2 regions of the Paenibacillus sp. FSL E2-0177 genome follow, and region 2 is predicted to be linked to the other one. Evidence: riboswitches for the same ligand, from Rfam matches in the RefSeq annotation. Region 2 holds a riboswitch; the other holds the start of a gene.
What was found. A riboswitch is a leader RNA that binds a small molecule or an ion and turns the genes downstream of it on or off. The one in region 2 is predicted to bind glycine.
Positions count from the first base shown of each region.

Region 1: it holds a riboswitch for glycine, as region 2 does, so the genes downstream of both, MHI25_RS30390 (amino acid permease) here and gcvT (glycine cleavage system aminomethyltransferase GcvT) in region 2, are expected to answer to the same signal.

Region 1 is NZ_CP150307.1:6,818,373-6,828,884, reverse strand. Features, by position in the region: gene MHI25_RS30395 (AraC family transcriptional regulator) at 1-1,200, shown strand, start outside; glycine riboswitch at 1,484-1,566, shown strand; gene MHI25_RS30390 (amino acid permease) at 1,714-3,126, shown strand; gene MHI25_RS30385 (metallophosphoesterase) at 3,292-4,443, opposite strand; gene MHI25_RS30380 (HAMP domain-containing sensor histidine kinase) at 4,680-5,843, shown strand; gene MHI25_RS30375 (DUF5643 domain-containing protein) at 5,950-6,855, opposite strand; gene MHI25_RS30370 (DUF4179 domain-containing protein) at 6,879-8,039, opposite strand; gene MHI25_RS30365 (sigma-70 family RNA polymerase sigma factor) at 8,032-8,574, opposite strand; gene MHI25_RS30360 (class I SAM-dependent methyltransferase) at 8,823-9,410, opposite strand; gene MHI25_RS30355 (hypothetical protein) at 9,447-9,725, opposite strand; gene MHI25_RS30350 (VOC family protein) at 9,796-10,260, opposite strand; gene MHI25_RS30345 (Lrp/AsnC family transcriptional regulator) at 10,419-10,512, shown strand, end outside.
Region 2 is NZ_CP150307.1:6,366,589-6,377,100, forward strand. Features, by position in the region: gene uvrA (excinuclease ABC subunit UvrA) at 1-2,824, opposite strand, end outside; gene uvrB (excinuclease ABC subunit UvrB) at 3,318-5,309, opposite strand; gene MHI25_RS28450 (flagellar motor protein) at 5,489-6,271, shown strand; gene MHI25_RS28455 (flagellar motor protein MotB) at 6,268-7,098, shown strand; gene gcvH (glycine cleavage system protein GcvH) at 7,526-7,918, opposite strand; glycine riboswitch at 8,145-8,243, shown strand; gene gcvT (glycine cleavage system aminomethyltransferase GcvT) at 8,431-9,543, shown strand; gene gcvPA (aminomethyl-transferring glycine dehydrogenase subunit GcvPA) at 9,650-10,512, shown strand, end outside.

The DNA.
Region 1 (10,512 bases), 450 kb from region 2:
CTTCTGCTGGAAACAGATGCTACGCTGAAGGAAATTGCAGTGGGCGTCGGTTATCAAGACCCTAGTTATTTGGGCAGGCTGTTCAAAAAGTATAAGGGTGTTTCCCCGATTAGCTATAGAGAATTGCATTCCAGAAAGAACAAACTAGAAGATAGTCCTGCCACAAACATAGAATCCTCCATTGTTGCCCTTGAATCATTTGACTATACTGATTATATTGATAACGATTATCAGTATCATTTTGATCAAGAGGGAGATTCATTCATGTTTAAACATTCAAGGCCTACGCTGGCATCGGTATTGCTGTTAAGCTTCATTTTGGTACTGAGCGCATGTGGTACAAACGGTGCTACGGAGAATGCTGCCTCACAGCAGCCGAAGACCAAAATCGTTAAAACGGTTAACGGTGAGGTGGAGATCCCCCTTCATCCCAAAAGAATTGTTGCAGGTGAATATCTCGGCAGCTTAATTGCGCTTGGCATTACACCTATCGGAACCTCCGAACATCATATTAAAAATCCATATTTTCAGGAGTATTTGAAAGACGTTGAGAATATAGGGGACGGAAATGGAAATGTAGAGAAAATTCTGTCGCTTAATCCCGATTTGATTATTATGGATGATTTTTATCCTGAGCTAAATGAGCAGATGTCAAAAATCGCACCTACGGTCGTTATTCCATACGCTTCCTTAAAAACGGTACATGAGGAAGTGGGTTATTTCGGTGAGCTGCTTAGTGAAGAAGATAAGGCCAAAACCTGGCTTGCAGACTATGACAGCCGTATGGCCAATGCCAAGGAGAGCGTATTGAAGGTTGTGCCTGCAGATAGCACATTTTCCATTATTGAATGGTCTGAAAACAGCTTGATGGCCGTCGGAACAGACTTCGGCAAAGGTGGACAACCAATCTATAATGGATTAGGGTTTAAGCCTCCTGCGGATATCGCCGCCGAAATGGCCGATCCGGGCTGGGCTTCATTCTCTGCTGAGGTCTTACCAAAGTATGCCGGTGACTATATTATTCTTACCTCCGACTCGAAAAAGCTGGATGAACTTAAAGCCGACCCGATCTGGGGCGCACTGCCAGCAGTCAAAAATGATCACGTATTTCTTTGGACAAGCGATCGCTCCGGCTACTGGGACCCGATAGCTATTCTGAGTCAGACAGAAGAGTTGGCGGCTTGGCTGACAAGCCACTAATAGAGTGTGTTTCAAAACATAAAGGGGCTGTCTCAGGAGTAGAATTCTACAATGAGATAGCCCTTTTTTCATATTAACCATCAGCCAATCTTGATCTGTTGGTTGCGATGTTTCCGAAGCAATGCGTGATATTCGCGTATTTCGCAGTTGAAATAAAGCGGTAATTAATGTTATTGACAAAATATTTGACAATGATTAGTATTGAAAAATATTAAAAATGAAGTTAGCGGCATAACAATTAAATAATTCGCAAGCTATGATTGCTATGGATCACACTATAGCAGGAGCAGCTTCTGGAGAGACCGTGGGGGATTCCCCCGGCGCCGAAGGGTTCACAATCTCAGGCAAAAGGACAGAAGAGTACTAGATAATTCATTTGTTATTCTGATCATCGTCAGAATAAAGGAATGTATTTTATTTATTATTCTTAGACCTAAGAGATTGGAGCGTATCCAATCTCTTTTTTGTTATCATTTTTACTTGTTATTTTTTTCACATAAGGGGGAGTTCGAAATGGCAGCACAAGAATTAAAGAGAGATTTAGAGAATCGGCATGTTCAGCTCATTGCGATTGGTGGAACCATCGGTACCGGATTATTTTTAGGATCAGGCAAAGCTATACAACTGGCAGGACCATCGATCATTTTTGCTTATTTAATCGTGGGTATCGCTATTTTTTTTGTGATGAGGGCATTAGGAGAACTTCTGTTGTCTAAAGCAGGTTATCAATCTTTTACAGACATTGCCGAAGACTATCTTGGACCGCGGGCGGCGTTTGTAACTGGATGGACCTATTGGTTTTGTTGGATCATGACGGCTATGGCCGATATTATAGCTGTTGGGGTCTATGTACAATATTGGTTTGATATCCCGCAATGGATACCCGCAGTCATTTGTTTAATTATTTTATTAGGACTCAATTTATTAACGGTAAAAAGCTTTGGCGAATTGGAATTTTGGTTTGCTTTAATTAAGGTAATCACTATTCTCGCATTGATTGCTATCGGGGTAGTCTTACTGGTGATTGGATTCAAAACAACTACCGGAACCGTTGCGCTCAGTAATATTTGGGCACATGGGGGAGTATTTCCAAACGGCATTTCAGGGTTCCTACTTTCATTTCAAATGGTTGTGTTTGCTTTTGTGGGTGTGGAATTGGTGGGCGTATCGGCAGCAGAGACCTCCAATCCAGAAAAAACTATCCCATCGGCGATTAATAAAATACCTTTACGGATTCTATTTTTCTACGTGGGTGCTATTATTGCCTTATTATGCATCAACGCTTGGACAGAACTAAACCCGGCAGAAAGTCCTTTTGTTAAAACATTTAGTTTAGTGGGGATTCCGATTGCCGCGGGGGTTATTAACTTCGTTGTATTAACTTCAGCTGCGTCCGCTTGTAATAGCGGGATGTTCTCAACAAGCCGGATTCTATACAATCTAAGCAGAAATGACCAGGCTCCAGCCAACTTTGCAAAGCTTAATAAAAATCATGTACCAAGTAATGCTTTATTCATATCCACGCTTGTCTTATCTGTAGGCGCTTTGTTGAGTAAGCTGATTCCGGAGACGGCTTTTGGCATCGTGACAACAATTAGTGCCATTTGTTTCATCTGGGTTTGGGGCGTCGTTCTAATTTGCCATTTGCGATATAAAAAGACGAAGCCGGAATTGCAGGCCAAATCAAAATTCAAAGCACCGTTTACACCCTTTGTGAATTATGTTGTTCTAGCTTTGTTTGCAATCATACTCATAATTATGCTATTTGCTGATGAAACTCGTCCGGCCTTATTGTTGACGCCTTTATGGTTTATATTATTATTTGTTTTGTATTCGATAAATAGAAGAAAGAGGGAAAGAATAACGCCTGATCCAAGAGAACGTCTCGAAGGTATTCGAAATAACACGGAGATCCGGCATGATTAGTCGATGAGGGTGCTTGCTGATATTACAGTTAGATAGGCAGTCATAGAAATCCACCACCGCATACGGTGGTGGATTTTCTCATTAATGTGGTCGATGCTCTTTTTCGAACTTATGTATGCTATCGGGATATTCTTCCATGTTTTTTAATCAGTCTAAAATTATCGTCTATTTAAAATCAACTTTGATTTGTGCTATCTCACTATTCGTGCCAATTCGTAATGGCGGTCCCCAAGTCCCTGCACCAGATGTAACGATGACGTGAGGGCTGTTAGGATTCTTCTGATAGTGGCCATAATCTACTGTAAACATAGCATTGGTGATCAGATTTGCAGGGAATACTTGTCCTTGATGCGTATGTCCGCTAAGTATCAAATCAACGTCATCTGCGTATTCAATCCTATTGGTTGGTTGATGATCCATTACGATAACGGGCATATTTGTATCAATGTCACTCATCACTTCTGAAGTAATTGCTCGAGGGTTCCCTTGATTACCAATCGGTGATGAATCCCTTCTGCCAACAACAACGAATTGATTATCAATAACGACATGCTCATCATTTAGAAGTTTGATATTACTCTTATCTATAAAGTTCACGATCTCATCGTATGAGCGTCCTGCATCATGGTTACCTAAACAAGCATAAACTCCATAGGTTGACTGAATAGTACTTAATAACTCTATTCCTTTGGAAGGGTTAGAGAGCGCATAGTAGTTACCATTAAATATATCTCCTGTCATCAACACTATATCCGGCTGTAGTCCATTAATACGATCAACAACGTCTTCAATAAACTTTACATCATTTACGTAGCCTAAATGTAAGTCGCTGATCAGGACGATATTTAACTGATCTAATGAAGTGTTTTTATGTATTTGGAGCGGATAGGTGACTTCTTTTAAATGATTTGCATTATAAATCCCATAGGACACCAATCCTATGACTAGAATTAATACTATGGACCTTGTATGAAAAATAACACGTGCTGGTATAGGAGAAGGGAGGACCTTGATCCATTTACTAATTAGTAAGATTACATCTGAAAGGATCAAAAGCAAGAACAAATAGAAGTAGATACCCATCCAATAGTCCCCGAATTGACCAATAAAATTAACAATATTTGAATCGGTCGTCATAGCTGAAGAAGACAATAGTAAATTAATAATGATTGATAACGCACATAAGCTGTAGATGACTCCATATATGATCCCGTTTATATGTGAAAATATATGTTGTAACCATTTAAAAATCTTTCTCGCAATGTAATAGTTAGTTGCCGCGTACATAGCGAATATAAATAAAAATGCAAATACCATAGGGAACACCATCCTAATGCTTTAGATATCAGAACTAAAGTGAATACAATGATTATAGCAATAATTACTAGTTTCAGAAATTAAATGGGGTATTGAGTTTACAGTTTTTTTCAGTTATTGTTTATTACTATTTCAGCTGATATAATTCTTATTTCGACAATCAATTTAAAAGTGGTGAATTCATGAGAGAGTTCTACAGTCGGGTGAATCGAAAAACCTATTACATATTAATGTTAATGATCATCGTTCTTATGATGTCTGGATTAATACTATCTACTCTAGAGTTAGATGGAATTGATTTTGGTTATATCATTCATTTTTTATGTGTGGCGTTTCTAACGGTTTGTTTATGGATTTACCCTAAGCATGAGACACATACTTTTAGAAAGATTATCATTCTATTTGGATTTGCGTATTTTTATACGCTATTCTTTTTATATCCTCAAACTTGGACTACCTATATCCTCATTTGTCTTATTCCTGCACTCTCTATTCTATTTTTTGATTTAAAATTGTTTTATTTTTCCTTCATTATAAATGGAATACTGATGGTAATTACATTTGGCTATATCCTCTTGATTGATAGAGGGGATCTATATACATATTTACATTATGATATTCTAGGGAATTTCATTAATATAATAGCGGTTCAAGTGTTATTATTTTTCATTTTTCAAATATCATTTAAACGGATGAAAAAACAGCAGCTTTATTATGAACAATTACAGCAATCTGAGCGCTTAAAGATGGTTGGACAATTAACTGCTGCCGTTGCGCATGAAATTAGAAATCCAGTGACAGTGGTTAGAGGTTTTTTGCAGTTTTTTGATGAGGATCCTTCATTTGATGATCCTATGAAAAGAAAATTTAAATTAATGATTGATGAATTGAACACAGTAGAACAGATTATCTCGCAATTTCTAACCCTTTCAAAGCCAAATGGAGAACAAAAGCTAGAAAAAGTAGATGTGAAGGATGTTATTGAGAGTGTCACAGGATTGCTCCATTCCTACGCAATGTTATCTGATAATCAAATTGTTACCTATGTAGAAGAAGACTGCATGATCTCTATTAATAAAATTGAATTTAAGCAGCTGCTTATTAATATAATAAAAAATGCTTTAGAGGCTTCGGATGTTGGTAAATCAATCTCTATTATGGCGAATAGGAACAATAATTTTATTGAGATAACAATCATCGATGAAGGAAGCGGGATGTCGGAAGCTGAGGTTAAGTCGCTAGGGACTCCTTTTTATTCATTAAAAAGTAATGGAACAGGTTTAGGATTAATGATTTGCTTTAATATCGTAGAAAAGTACGGCGGGGAAATTTATTATAGTAGTTCTGAAGGTAAGGGGACAACAGCTACTATCCGCTTTTTAGCTATAAATGACCAGTAAAACGGAACATTCTTTCCATTGAAAGAAGGGGATTACCTCAAGCCTTCGGCCGGAGAGGTAATCCCCTTTTCCTAGATAAATATGTTTATGTTTGCTGCGCTAACGATTATTTTAGAGGGATTTTGATCTCCAATTGCTTGTTGTAATTTTTAACTACATTGCCTTTGGCATCTACTTTATAAGCCCCGGTGTTGCCTTTTTCAAATACGGCTTGATACGGTCTGATAATCAGATATTCTGCCGCTGAGCTAGGTGCTTCGAACAATAAATCTTCAGAAACCGTATTTTGAGTTGCTGCAACAGAATCCCTTGCAATAAATTCTAATTCATTTCCCAGATTATCATAAATGTCATATCCTAAAGCCTGTGCTTGGGTGGCAACCCCTTTAACCGCTAAAGCGATACGCACAGAAGTCTCTCCTGCAGCAACACGGGTGGTTTTGATTTCAAATTGGTTGTCTTTCTTTATAGCAGGCAGCTGAATGTTACGCACTAATCCTGCTTGCTTGAGAGAAAATTTAAGTACATACGGTTCATCGATTCCGTTAAGCTTCACATGGATACTCAATTCAGAGGAAGCCAGGTTTGCCTTTTGTTGCTCAGTTAGCCATTCGGTCTGCAATACAACAACCGCCTTGTTGGCATCACCGTCACTGATCCAGCGTGGTGTTTTTAAATCAATGCCTCCTGGTTGAGTGAGCTTGGCGTCTATTCCCACAATAGTACCTTCTGCAAGATAGGGCTCACCTTTATCATTTAAAGTTACTCCTGCGAGCATTCCTGAAAATAGCGATCCCTCACGGCTCAGGTCGATCTTAATATAGTTACCATCAAACTGCGCACTGCCCTTTAAAGTAAGCTGATCGTGTGAATCGGCCACTTTTGTTGTATTCAGGGAAGCTTCAACAGCGGGTTGGGCACTGGATGCTTGAGTTAAAGCTGGCATTCCCAGCGCTCCTAGGCATACAGCAGCACTTAAAATTACAGACATCTTCTTAGTCATTTTTTTCATGATATTATCAAGCTCCTTAATTTTTATTTAACTAGCACGTTTATCTCTAGACCGTCAATATAATGCTTCACTGGGTTTCCAGAACTGTCTGTTTTAAATGCTCCATTCTTACTTTGTGGGTTCTCAAACTCATAAAGATAGCCACGGATTGTGAGCATATTAGGGTGTTTCTCAAATGGCTCAGTAAGCAAATCGACATTAAGTGACCTATTGGAAGTCGAGAGGACTTTCTGTGAAATATCTTTCAGCACCTGTCCTTGTTGATCCTTTACTTCAAAGCCCACTAAACTCAATGCTGCATGATCTTCGTCTGTATCCTGTTCCAGCATGAGCGACAGGCGTGTCGTTAATGGACTATATTCCAGCTTTTTCAGGATCAAACTCCATCCTCCAACTTGTGCGCGTATATCAGGTGTGGAAATTTTATTAATCGTAGCCTTCCGCGCAGGAATTTGGAGAACAAACGGTTCATCCATACCGTTTAAGCCAAGAGTTACGGTCAATACAAATCGATCAGAAAAAGGTTTGTTGGAGATTCCGGAATTCGAGGAATCCACTAGTCTAAAAATAGCTGTGTTGCTTTCCGCACCTTCTATCCAGCTTAGAAACGGCATAGCTTTCCAGAGACCATCTGAAAATTGCTCCAGGGAAGCGCCGTCGATCAATACTTCTGCAGAGGTTATTGCACCTTTCGCTAAAAAAGGCTTACCATCCGCTCCAATCGTTACTCCGGCTAGCTTACCTTCCAGTTCTTCTCCCTCACGCTTCACCGAGAATGCCAACCGGCTGCCATCAAATACAGCCTCTTCGGCAGACAAGGTGATCCCTTCATGCGTATCACTACTGTTTAGACGGGAAGTCAGTCCCAGACGCTGGGCCGCTTGTAACCCTATATCATCTGCCCGTTCAAAAATACCGCCTATCAAGGGAAGCTGCTTGAGCGCATTGGCCAACGTAGGCGGATAGATAGCCGTTAGCATAACACTTAACAATATCGCCGCAGTCACAGCAGCTGTGATTTTTGGATATATCCGCTTTTTCTTTTCCTTTTCCACAGGATCCTGGACAATGGTGGCCAGCGATGCATAAATCGAATCCTGCCGTGATCGTAGTAAAGGAGGAAGCTCCTGTATATTAGCTTTCCCTAGCTCCCTGATCTGCTTTTCTAAATTGTTATTATTCATTAGCAAGACCCTCCTCCCGCACAGGATGTATCTGTTTGGACAACAATCTCCGTGCGCGATGAAGTCGTGCCCTGACCGCTCCCTCGGAGATGTCGAGCACATCTGCAATCTGCTTAATGGATAAATCGTCATAATAAAAAAGCACGATAGCAAGCCGCAGGGATTCGTCCAACTGATTAATGAAGCTTTGCAGGTCTACGTTGCCTGAATCTTCAAAATGCACATAGGAAACGACCGGTTCCTCGGGAATTTCCGCCACAGCTATAGTTCGTTCTCGCATACGAAGTAACTGATTGCATTCATTAATCAGGATGCGTATAACCCAGGTTTTAAAAAACTTAGGCTGTTTAAGGTTGGCCAACCCTTTATACACCTTCAGTGTTGTTTCCTGAAGAGCATCCGCGCAATCTTCATCTTTTAGCAGAATGGTTTTGGCTAATCTGTACAACTGGGATTCCAGTTGCCTGAAAAGACGGGTAAACGCCTCGTGGTCGCCTTTCTGCGCTTTTTTGATATCCAGTTCGTTTTCCAGCAAATGATTTTTCCTCCTTGAGGGCCCTCTGTATAATTAGATGGAGAAGACATCCAAAAAGTTATATTTAGGATAAAATTCATTCTCCTACACAAATCACTTACCTCGGTAGTAGTATAAAATCCATGCAATTCATTGTTTTTGGCAAAGATGGAGAGGTTAATAGAAAGGGGGGGACTTCAAGTGGATAAACTGAAATAAATTCAGGAATTACCACCTTATCAGAAGAGAAGTAGTGGGGTAATCCTGAATTAAAAAGTGTATACATATACCTTGGTACGCAGTGTGTCCGTGCATGTTATGGTACGGACAGGCTGCATGCCTGGAAGGGCAAAACAAATGCTAATGACCACCGCGCCCGGCAGTAGCTCACGCTTGAACTTGTCCCCAAGCCGTTTCATCGCTCCGGGAAATAAGTAACAAAGAACAATATCCGCATGCTCGTAAGAGCTGCTATAAATATCCCCACGTACATAACGAAGCCTTCCGTGGAGCAGATTCTGGCCTTCGTCTGCTCGCAGCATACGTGTGCCGAACCTAGCAAGCAGCTGGGATGTCCACAAGGGAATACTGGAATTTTCAATGCCTGTCAGCCTTTTGCCTGGACATTGGCGAATAACATCCATGCCAAGTGTTCCCCAACCCGATCCCGCCTCCACAATGCTGCTATATCCCGAAATCCGATTCACCTCAACGGCAACAGCCGAGCGTACAGATTTTGACGTAGGCATCGGCGATATCCCGTTCCTCCAGCTCACCAGCACAATCGACACCATGGATAACAAGGCTGCGAAGGCGATGAGCCAAGCGATGACTTGAATCACGATCAATACTATCATTCCTTCTTCATCTGCTAGAAGCAGGATTCAATTCTCTTACTTTCTCCCAGCATTTCGTTTATTAACTTCATATGGATAAAGATCCTGAATTTCCTTGCTTTCAATATCTTGACCTACATAAAAAATCAGAGTGGGATCATTTGCTGGATGGGCATAAGAAAGATAAGTGCGATGTATAAAATCAAAGTCCATCTTACCCAGCTGGAAATCGATTTGATATTTATCTTCTAAATAGACTTCAAATTGCTTTTTTAAAGCCAGAGACTTCCACGGAAGTCCAAAGAATAAAAAGTAGACTCCTATAAGAAATATCAAAAAAATTAAGAGGAAAAGCGACTTTTTACTGAGAATGGTATGTTTTATAATTCATAACCCTCCCTAGCGTTTATTCTACATGAACTTTGCTGGACATATCAAAATCAACCTCTTCAAGAAATTCGATAACTTCTCCATTGGGACTGTGAATGATCGCGTTTTTAATTAGAAGAGGCGGTTCGCCCAGAGACAGAGAATCCGGTGCTATAAAAGCCTTGGCCCCATGTGCAAGGGCTTTTTGATACATCTCCTCTACATTATCTACATAGAAGGCAAGATGTAATAACGCTCCGTGTGCTATATCTTCATCAGACAAGGCTTTTTTTCCTTGAGCGGCGATGACTGCATCATTATCAAAAATCTCAATGCAGGTTCTGCGGTCAGGTGAAATCAGCATGGAGGCTTCTTTGATCTGAAAGGATGGCAGACTCCAATGATGACCTAGCTTGAATCCTAAAACGTCAATATAGAAAGAAATAGTTGCTTTATAGTCTTTAGCTTGAATCGCTACATGTGCAAGGCCTTTTACACTCATTTATAATCGCTCCCAACTTTAATATATACTTATTATAGTTGTATTAAAATATGAGATATATATATAAGATAAGTGTTTTGTAGTAATATGGTTATTAAATTTAAGGTATTTTAGTGGAATAAGTTTATTTTATAAAATGGGTTTAGGAGGCGCTTGCTATGGAACAACTTGTGGATGACATTGATAAAAAGATTATGCAATTACTTCAGTACAATGCCCGAATGTCCATTTCACAAATCAGTAAAGAGGTTT
Region 2 (10,512 bases):
CACGAATCAGAACCGGCTTCAGATACTTACCTGTGTAAGACTCTGTGACTGTAATGATCTTCTCCGGTGTCCCTGTTGCCAGGACGGTACCCCCGCCGCTACCACCTTCCGGTCCCATATCGATGATATAATCCGCTGTCTTGATTACATCCAGATTATGTTCAATAACAAGAACCGATTCTCCGGAATCCACCAAACGATGCAATACCTCAAGCAGACGACCAATGTCATCTACATGCAGGCCTGTTGTAGGCTCATCCAAAATATAAAGTGTTTTACCCGTGCTGCGACGGTAGAGCTCAGAAGCCAACTTTACCCGCTGTGCTTCACCACCGGATAAAGTGGTTCCCGGTTGACCAATCTTAATATACCCAAGTCCTACATCCATCAATGTTTGCATTTTACGATGGATACGCGGGATATTTACAAAAAACTCTGTTGCGTCCTCTACCGTCATCTCTAACACATCTGAAATGTTTTTGCCTTTATATTTCACTTCTAGTGTTTCCCGGTTATACCGTTTGCCCTTACATACTTCGCAAGGGACATACACATCCGGCAAGAAGTGCATCTCAATCTTAATGATCCCGTCTCCACGGCAAGCTTCACAACGTCCGCCTTTTACGTTAAAGCTGAAGCGTCCCTTTTGGAAACCACGTACCTTAGCCTCATTTGTCTTGGAGAACAGGTCCCGGATGTCATCGAATACACCTGTATAGGTTGCTGGGTTGGAACGCGGCGTCCGCCCGATTGGCGACTGATCGATTTCAATAACTTTATCGAGATTTTCTAGTCCACGAATTTCTTTATGCTGACCAGGACGCACCTTCACAGCCTTATTCAACTGCCGTGCCAGACTCTTGTAAAGAATCTCGTTGATAAGCGAGGATTTACCAGAACCCGATACACCTGTCACCGCTGTAAATACACCTAATGGAATCTTCACATTCACATTTTTCAGGTTATTCTCTTTAGCACCACGTATTTCTACCCAGCGATCATCGGTAGGACGGCGTTTAGCGGTAACCGGAATAAATTTACGTCCGCTTAAATATTCACCCGTTAATGAATTCGGATCTTTCATAATCTCTTCTGGCGTCCCTTGAGCCATAACTTGTCCACCATGAATACCTGCGCCCGGACCAATATCAATAATGTAATCCGCTGCCATCATCGTGTCTTCGTCATGCTCTACAACAATCAGCGTATTGCCTAAATCACGCATATGCGCAAGCGTAGAGATCAGGCGATCATTATCTCGTTGATGCAAACCAATACTTGGCTCATCCAGAATGTACAATACACCCATGAGACTTGAACCGATCTGAGTAGCCAACCGAATACGCTGCGCCTCACCACCGGAAAGCGAACCCGCTGCACGGCTAAGCGTCAAATAATCCAAGCCTACATTCACAAGGAATCCAAGCCGATTGCAGATCTCTTTTAAAATGAGATTGGCGATGGCTGTTTCTTTTTCGCTCAATTTTATCTCTTCAAACCAATGCTGACAGTCTCCTATTGAAAGGTCCGTAACATCAGAAATATTATGATCATTGATAGTCACAGCTAATATTTCTTTTTTCAGACGTTTACCTTTACATACATGACATGGCTTAGCACTCATAAATCCTTCGATAAATTCACGAATACCATCCGAAGCAGTTTCACGGTAACGCCGCTCGAGGTTAGGTATAATCCCTTCAAAAGCAACCATCGCATCTTTCTTTTGACCGAAATCATTTTCATAACGGAAGCGAACCTTCTCACTGCCTGTACCATTCAGTAATTTATTCATATGATCAGGTGTCAGACTGCTTACCGGAACGTTCTGAGGAATTTTAAAGTGTTCACAAACCGACTTCAGAAATTGCGGATAGTAATTAGAAGTACTTCCAGTCCAAGCTAAAAAAGCACCTTCTTCAATGGATTTCTCAGCATCAGGAATAAGCAGGTCTGGATCGACCACCATCTTCATGCCAAGTCCATCGCACTCTGTACAAGCTCCAAACGGACTGTTGAAAGAGAACATCCGTGGTGCCAACTCTTCAATACTAAAACCACAAATTGGACAAGCAAAGTTAGAGCTGAAAAGCAGCTCTTCCTGGCCGATGATATCAACAAGGATTTTACCGCCCGAAAGCTTAAGCGCCGTCTCCAGTGAATCCGTCAGCCGGGTCTCCACATCGTCTTTAACAACGATCCGGTCTACCACAACTTCTATTGTATGTTTTTTATTCTTTTCTAGTTCAATATCCTCTGACAGATCTCTTAGCTCCCCGTCCACACGCACACGTACGAAGCCTTGCTTAGAGATATCTGTGAAAAGTCCTTTATGCTCACCTTTACGTCCTGAAATGATTGGCGCCAGGATCTGTAACCGAGTTTTCTCTGGATACTGCATAATCCGGTCTACCATCTGTTCAACGGTCTGGGAGGTAATCTCAATGCCATGCTCTGGGCAATGGGGATGACCAATACGTGCAAAGAGCAGCCGCAAATAGTCATAAATCTCCGTAACTGTACCTACCGTGGAGCGTGGGTTCCGGCTTGTTGTCTTCTGATCTATAGATATCGCCGGGGACAAACCATCAATCGAATCCACATCTGGTTTCTCCATTTGTCCCAAAAACTGACGTGCATAAGCCGACAAAGATTCAACATAACGCCGTTGTCCTTCAGCATAAATCGTATCAAATGCAAGCGATGATTTACCTGAGCCGCTAAGTCCCGTCAGCACGACGAAACGGTCACGTGGAATCGTCACATCGATGTTTTTGAGATTGTGCGCCCTCGCGCCTTTAATTACAATATTTTCGTTCGCCAACGGAACCTCTCCTTTTAAAAAAACTATTTCAACTTTATTTCAAAATATTCTCAAAGCCTTTTCAAAGCCTTTCGATCCCTCCCAAACCCTCCCTTCCAAGGGAGGGCCCCAAGGGTTGCACCCTCTGGACACCCGCATTTTCTGGAGAAGGAGTATGGTGGGACGTAACTTAGTGACTACAATGCTCAGAGCGCTTATCCCTACGGGACCGCTTGGACGTTAGCGCACTAACTAAAGACAGGTACATGCAACTGTCATAAACGTTGCATGGTGCTGTCCCTGCGGGATACGCATAAGTGCCAAGTTCATTGCATGGTGCTGTCCCTGCGAATACGCATAAGTGCCAAGTTCATTGCATGGTGCTGTCCCTGCGAATACGCATAAGTGTCATAAACATCGCGGGATACGCGACCCTCTATTGATTCAAAAAGAACGGTCTAGGACAGCACCGTTCAATACCTATTTTAAATATCGGTGATACATTAATAGTTTATTACTCAGCCCGAAGCTCCAGCAATGCGTCGCGTAGCTCTGCCGCGCGTTCAAATTGCAGGTTCTTGGCAGCGTCCTTCATTTCAGCTTCCAGACGCTGGATCAGACTTTGTTTTTCTTTCTTATTCATCTTGCCACCAACACCTGTGAGATAATCAGCTTTAGACTCAGCAACCTTCGTTGCCTCGATGATGTCACGCACTTTTTTATTAATAGTGGTTGGGGTGATGCCATGTTTCTCATTATGGGCAATCTGAATGGCGCGACGGCGCGATGTTTCGCTCATCGCTTTTTCCATCGAATCAGTGATCCGATCACCATACATGATTACACGACCCTCAGAGTTACGAGCCGCACGGCCAATCGTCTGAATTAGTGAACGTTCGGAACGAAGGAACCCTTCTTTATCGGCATCGAGAATTGCAACTAAAGATACCTCCGGTAAGTCGAGACCTTCTCTCAGGAGGTTAATCCCTACCAGTACATGGAACGTACCGAGACGAAGATCCCGCAAGATCGCCATCCGTTCCAGTGTCTTGATGTCAGAGTGCATGTAACGAACCTTAATCCCGATTTCCTTAAAGTAGTCTGTCAGATCCTCCGACATCTTCTTCGTCAAAGTGGTAACGAGTACACGTTCATCGCGTTCAACCCGGTCACGGATTTCGCTAATCAGATCATCAATCTGACCTTCTGTAGGACGGACCTCGATGATTGGATCCAATAGACCAGTCGGACGGATAATCTGCTGCACCATAGTTTCGCAGTGTTCCATTTCATAAGGTCCAGGTGTCGCGGAAACGTAAATGATCTGGTTTACTTTATCTTCGAACTCTTCGAACTGAAGCGGACGGTTATCCAGTGCAGAAGGCAGACGGAAACCATGCTCTACCAACACTGTTTTACGCGCCCGGTCACCGTTATACATCGCCCGAATTTGCGGAAGGGTAACATGGGATTCATCTACGACGATTAACATATCATCAGGAAAATAATCCATTAACGTATATGGAGTTGCTCCCGGTTCCCTGAAGGTTAGTGGCCCGGAATAGTTCTCGATCCCCGAACAGAAACCCACTTCCTTCATCATTTCAATGTCGTAACGTGTCCGTTGTTCCAAACGTTGCGCTTCCAGAAGCTTGCCTGCGTCACGAAGCACGGTCAGCCGCTCTTCTAGCTCCCGTTCAATATTGACTATTGCTACACGCATCGTTTCTTCCTTGGTAACAAAGTGAGAAGCCGGAAAAATGGCGACATGATCGCGTTCACCGATCAATTCGCCCGTTAAAACATCTATTTCAGTGATCCGCTCAATCTCATCCCCAAACAATTCAACACGAATCGCATGTTCACCCTGAGAGGCTGGGAAGATCTCAACCACATCACCACGTACACGGAATGTTCCGCGTACAAAATTGATATCATTGCGCTGGTATTGAATATCCACCAGTCTGCTCAGAATCTCATTGCGCGGTTTCTCCATCCCAACCCGCAAGGACAACAGCAAGCTTCCGTATTCCATTGGTGAACCGAGACCGTAAATACAAGACACACTCGCTACAATAATAACGTCACGCCGTTCGAACAAGGAGCTTGTCGCGGAGTGGCGAAGTTTATCAATCTCTTCGTTAATACTGGAATCTTTCTCAATATAAGTATCGGAGGAGGGAATATACGCCTCTGGTTGGTAATAGTCGTAGTAGCTGACGAAATAGTCTACCGAATTATTCGGGAAAAACTCCTTAAACTCACTTGCCAGCTGGGCAGCCAGTGTCTTGTTATGCGCAATAACCAGCGTGGGGCGATTTAATTTGGAAATAACTTGCGCGACAGTAAAGGTCTTCCCTGTACCTGTCGCTCCCAGCAGCGTCTGGTGCTTCTTACCCTGCCGGATGCCTTGTAGTAATTCATCTATGGCATGAGGCTGATCGCCCTGGGGTGTATACTCGGACTCCAATTCAAAAGTCTTCGTACTGACGACAATATCACTCATTTGCCCGTCTCCCCTCTATCGTCTAAACTAGATTAATATATTATAATTGTTGTCTGAATCTTCTCTCTCCATACGACAGTAAAAAATATGGAAGATAAGAATATGTGTTCCCGTTCATTATACAGTGTTGCTTAGATCGATGCAAACCATAATACACAGAAATGTTAGGAGCTTGAAGCATGGATATTACCGCAATAATCGGCCTAGTGGCCGGACTGGCTGCGCTAATCGGCGGCTACCTCTGGGAAGGCGGAAGCCTTTCCGGACTGCTGCAGCTTAATGCAGCTTTGATTGTATTTGGAGGTACGATTGCTGCCGTAATGATCAGCTTCCCGGCAGCTAAGCTACGCTCCATTCCCGCCGCTCTGCGCATGGCTTTTGGCCGCAATCCTGAACGTGATGAAGAGAAAGCAGAAGAGCTTATCGCAATGGCCACAGTGGCCCGCCGCGGCGGCGTTTTAATGCTCGAAAAACAAGCGGAACTGCATCCTGATCCTTTTACACGCGAAGGACTGTTGCTTATCGTCGATGGCACTGACCCTGAGCAGGTAAGACAGATTTTGGAATTGGAAATGGATGCGAAAGAATTGAAGCATGAAAGCTACGCCAAGATTTTTGAAGCCGCTGGCGGATATGCTCCAACGATGGGGATCATCGGTACAGTTATGGGACTCATTAGGGTACTGGGCAACCTTACGGACCCATCAAATCTAGGTACCTCTATCGCAGTAGCGTTCACTGCAACACTGTACGGAGTAGCCATCGCTAATCTAATATTTTTACCCATTGCTTCCAAAATCAAATCCCGCAGCCAAAGTGAGCTGCATAGCATGGAGATGCTGCTAGTAGGCATTCTTTCTCTACAGAACGGGGATCATCCGCTGCTGGTGCGTAAAAAACTGAACTCCTTCATTTCAGACACCACCACAGATGACCGTGCAGAAGCAAGAGGTTTTATATGAGACAAAGAGACCGGCGCAAACGGCGGGAAGAGAATCGAGAAAGCCGTGATCGTTGGATGATTACTTACGCTGATCTAATTACACTTTTACTTATATTTTTCGTTATATTGTATGCGATGAGCAGCCTGGACACTGACAAATATAATATCGTGACCGGCTCTTTATCCCAGACTTTCAAGTCGAGCAGCACTGTTCTTGAAGGCGGGGATGGTATTTTAGATGCTGGAAAGACCCCTGACAACAAACCAGAGAGTACAGATGGGAATGCGAACGCAACTGCAAAACCAAATGACGGTTCTGATGAACAAACGGAGAATGAAACACCTTCAGCACGGGAGTTGGCTTTTCGAGAACAAGAGGCGAAGCTTGCTGAGTTAATGGGTGTGATCACCCACTATGTGGAGGAGAATAATCTCGGTGAACAAATATTTGTAGCCGACAAACCGCAGGGCATAGAAATCACGCTCAGCGACCGTTTTCTTTTTGATGTGGGTAAAGCAGATGTGAAGTCCCCAGCCCTTCCTGCTCTTCAGCAGTTGTCTGGCTTATTTAAAGATATCGGGGCAACGATCAGCATTGAAGGACATACGGATAATACACCAGTGTCATCAGCTTCACGTTATAACGACAATTGGGAGCTATCGGGTGCTCGTGCGCTTTCTGTGCTGCGCTTTTTCTTAGATAATGAAGGACTGAACCCGGACACTTTTCAATATGCAGGTTATGCCGATACCCGACCAACAGCAGATAATACTACGGTAGCAGGCAAACAGAAAAATCGACGCGTAGAGATCATTGTACTTCGACAGCTTCAAGAGGTGGAATAAAATATAGTTGCTTGCGCTCAGAGCTAAGTTCGGCGGCAGGGGCCTTTGCAATTACCACATTGAGCTTACAAGGGGCTTCATCCAATTTAATTAGGGAAAACCTCCCTGATTATTCACCTATTATCGTATCCAATCGCGGAATGAGGGAATTTCTCCCTGATTATTACTCTTTTTAGTCTGAAATAGTGGTTTTACCCAGATGATAGGGAGGAATTCCCTAAAACCCTAACTCTCACGCTATAATCGTCTAAAATGAGGGAGGTTTTCCCTAATTCCATACTCCACTAGACCCTCAAACCACTCGATTGGGTTTACGAATACTCGCACAATCCACATAAGAAACACAAACAGCAAGTCCCCGAATCACAGAAACTTGCTGCTAAGAATATCACACTTGATCAGACTATTTTCCGTCCCCGATTTCCAATTATTCAGCAACTAACGCGCTATAACCAGCTGCATCTAACAGACCTTTTACAGCATCAGCATACTCTCCATCAACTTCAATCTCAAAAATCCAACCCCCGCCATACGGCTGATCATTGATAAGCTCCGGACTAGCTTCTAATCCATCATTCACCTTGGTAACCGTCCCAGAGACGGGCGAATACAACTCCGATACCGTCTTAACGGATTCGATACTGCCTACGCTGTCACCGGCCGAAATGGTCGATCCTACCTCAGGAACCTCAACAAATACGATGTCGCCTAATAAATGCTGAGCATGGTCCGTAATCCCAACACGTACTACTCGCCCTTCTACTTGCTGTGCCCATTCATGCTCTTCGCTGTAAAGAAGGTTGTCTAATACTTCACTCATTTCAAGCCGCCTCATTTCCAATTTGGAGTTCTAAATTTAGTTATAGCCTAAGTTATCCCGGCTCACAATGTCAATATTACTAACAGGAAATTTAAATTTGTCATTTTTTCGACGTTTTCTTGTTGACAGCGCCCGACTATACCCGTTTAATGGAGACATACAAGAAGAAATGACGTTGTCGTCTTTTTATAGACAATAACCGTTTCTCGAAGAAATATAATTGCGGATGATGGCATAGGGAGAGACTGTCTCACTTGAAGACGGCGCCGAAGGAGTAAGCCCTAACAGGGGTGAATCTCTCAGGCAAAAGGACCTTTGTCGGACGTATCTCTGGAGAGCATCAGACGCAAGGCTAGATGCGTCAGATCACCAACGGGGAAACCTGCAAGCTAGTTACGGCAGGGTAACTCTCAGGTACAAAGGACAGAGCAGAAAGCGATTTGTGCATTTATGCATGATTGCTTCTGCCTGTCCTTTTTTTCGTATGTAATCAGATCAAGGGGAGTGACGACATGGATGCTTTGAGAAGAACACCTTTTTATGATCTCTATTCCGCTTATACGGAGTACAGGTGCATTGACTTCGGTGGCTGGGAGCTGCCAGTACAGTTTACAGGTATCGTGAAAGAGCACGAAGCCGTTCGCCAGCAGGCTGGGCTGTTCGATGTCTCGCATATGGGTGAATTCATGGTGATTGGGAGCGGTGCAGAAGACTTTTTGCAAAAAATGACAACCAATGATGTCAGCCGCCTTACAGATGGTGCGGCGCAATATACGCTGCTCTGTTATCCAAATGGCGGAGTTGTCGACGACCTACTCGTGTATCGCCTAAGCGAAGGGCATTATATGCTCGTCGTTAATGTCTCCAACATCGACAAAGACTTCCAATGGCTGCAAGAGCATTTGACCTCTGAATTCGGCGAAGTCACGCTCACTAATGTCTCTGACGAGACGCTTTTGCTCGCCTTGCAGGGTCCTCTGGCAGAGACCATTCTCGCGGAAGTTACTGATGCTCCTATTTCAGCACTCAAGCCTTTCCATTTCATCGAACGCGCTACCGTTTGCGGTGTAGAGGTACTTATCTCCCGTACGGGTTATACCGGTGAAGATGGCTTCGAGATCTACGCTCCGCTGGAAGGTGCAGAAACGTTATGGAACGGACTGCTTGCAGCAGGCGCGCCCCACGGATTAACACCTGCTGGACTGGGTGCACGGGATACCCTACGTTTTGAGGCAAAATTACCACTGTACGGTCAGGAGCTATCCGCTGACATCACCCCGCTTGAAGCAGGAGTACAGTTCTTCGTGAAGCTGGACAAAATAGACTTTATCGGACGCGATGCACTAATACAGCAAAAAGAAACTGGGATTCCCCGTCGCCTTGTCGGCCTAGAAATGATTGATCGAGGCATTCCACGCTCCCATTATCCTGTTTGGGCAGATGGGGTTAAGATTGGTGAGGTCACAACCGGAACACAGTCCCCTACGCTGAAACGTAACCTGGGGTTGGCTTTGATTGATGCTGCTTACAGTGAAATAGGCACAGAGGTTTACGTAGAGATACGCGGTAAGCAGCTTAAGGCTGTAGTGATTAAGGCCCCTTTTTACAAGTATAAACGCCTTTAGCGTCCATATAAGGACGGTGAGCTTTTAAGCGAGAAATAGAAGAATAAAGTATAGCGTGAAAATTGTACTTTCTTATATTTTAAAAAAGCCAAGGAGTGAAACCTTAATGAAGCACCGTTATCTGCCCATGACAGAACAGGACCGCGTAGAGATGATGGAGGCCGTCGGGATTCAGTCTATAGATGAGCTGTTCTCCGATATTCCTGAAGCGGTACGTTACCAAGGCACTATGCCGATGTCTGAACCACTCGATGAATACGCCCTGCTGCGCCACATGAAAGGGTTGGCTGACCAAAATGCCGACTTTGATTCTCACGCCAGCTTCCTCGGCGCCGGATTATACGATCATCACATCCCTGTGGTCATCAACCATGTCATTTCCCGTTCTGAATTCTACACTGCCTACACTCCTTATCAACCGGAGATCAGCCAAGGTGAGCTGCAAGCGATCTTCGAATTCCAATCCTACATTTGCGAACTAACCGGTATGAAAGTTGCCAATGCCAGTATGTATGATGGCGCTACAGCTTTATCCGAAGCAGCGGTTCTCGCGGCTGGTGCTACCAAACGCAAAAAATTAATCGTCTCCCGTACCGTTCATCCTGAGGCTCGCCAAGTGCTACGTACTTCGGCTAATGCTTGGGGTCTGGAGGTGGTGGAGATTGACTATAAAGACGGTGTTACCGATCAAGCTAAACTTGCTGAAGCTATCGATGGTGATACTGCCGCAGTACTGGTGCAATCGCCTAACTTCTTCGGTAGCATTGAGGATCTTCGCTCGGTTGAGCCGCTGATTCACGCGGTTAAAGGTCTTCTTGTAGTCAGCGCCAACCCAATAGCTCTTGGTGTACTTGAAACTCCGGGCAAACTTGGAGCCGACATCGTAGTCGGTGATGCTCAGCCACTCGGTATTCCAGCTTCTCTCGGGGGTCCAACTTGCGGATTCTTTGCCGTAGCTGATCACCTGAT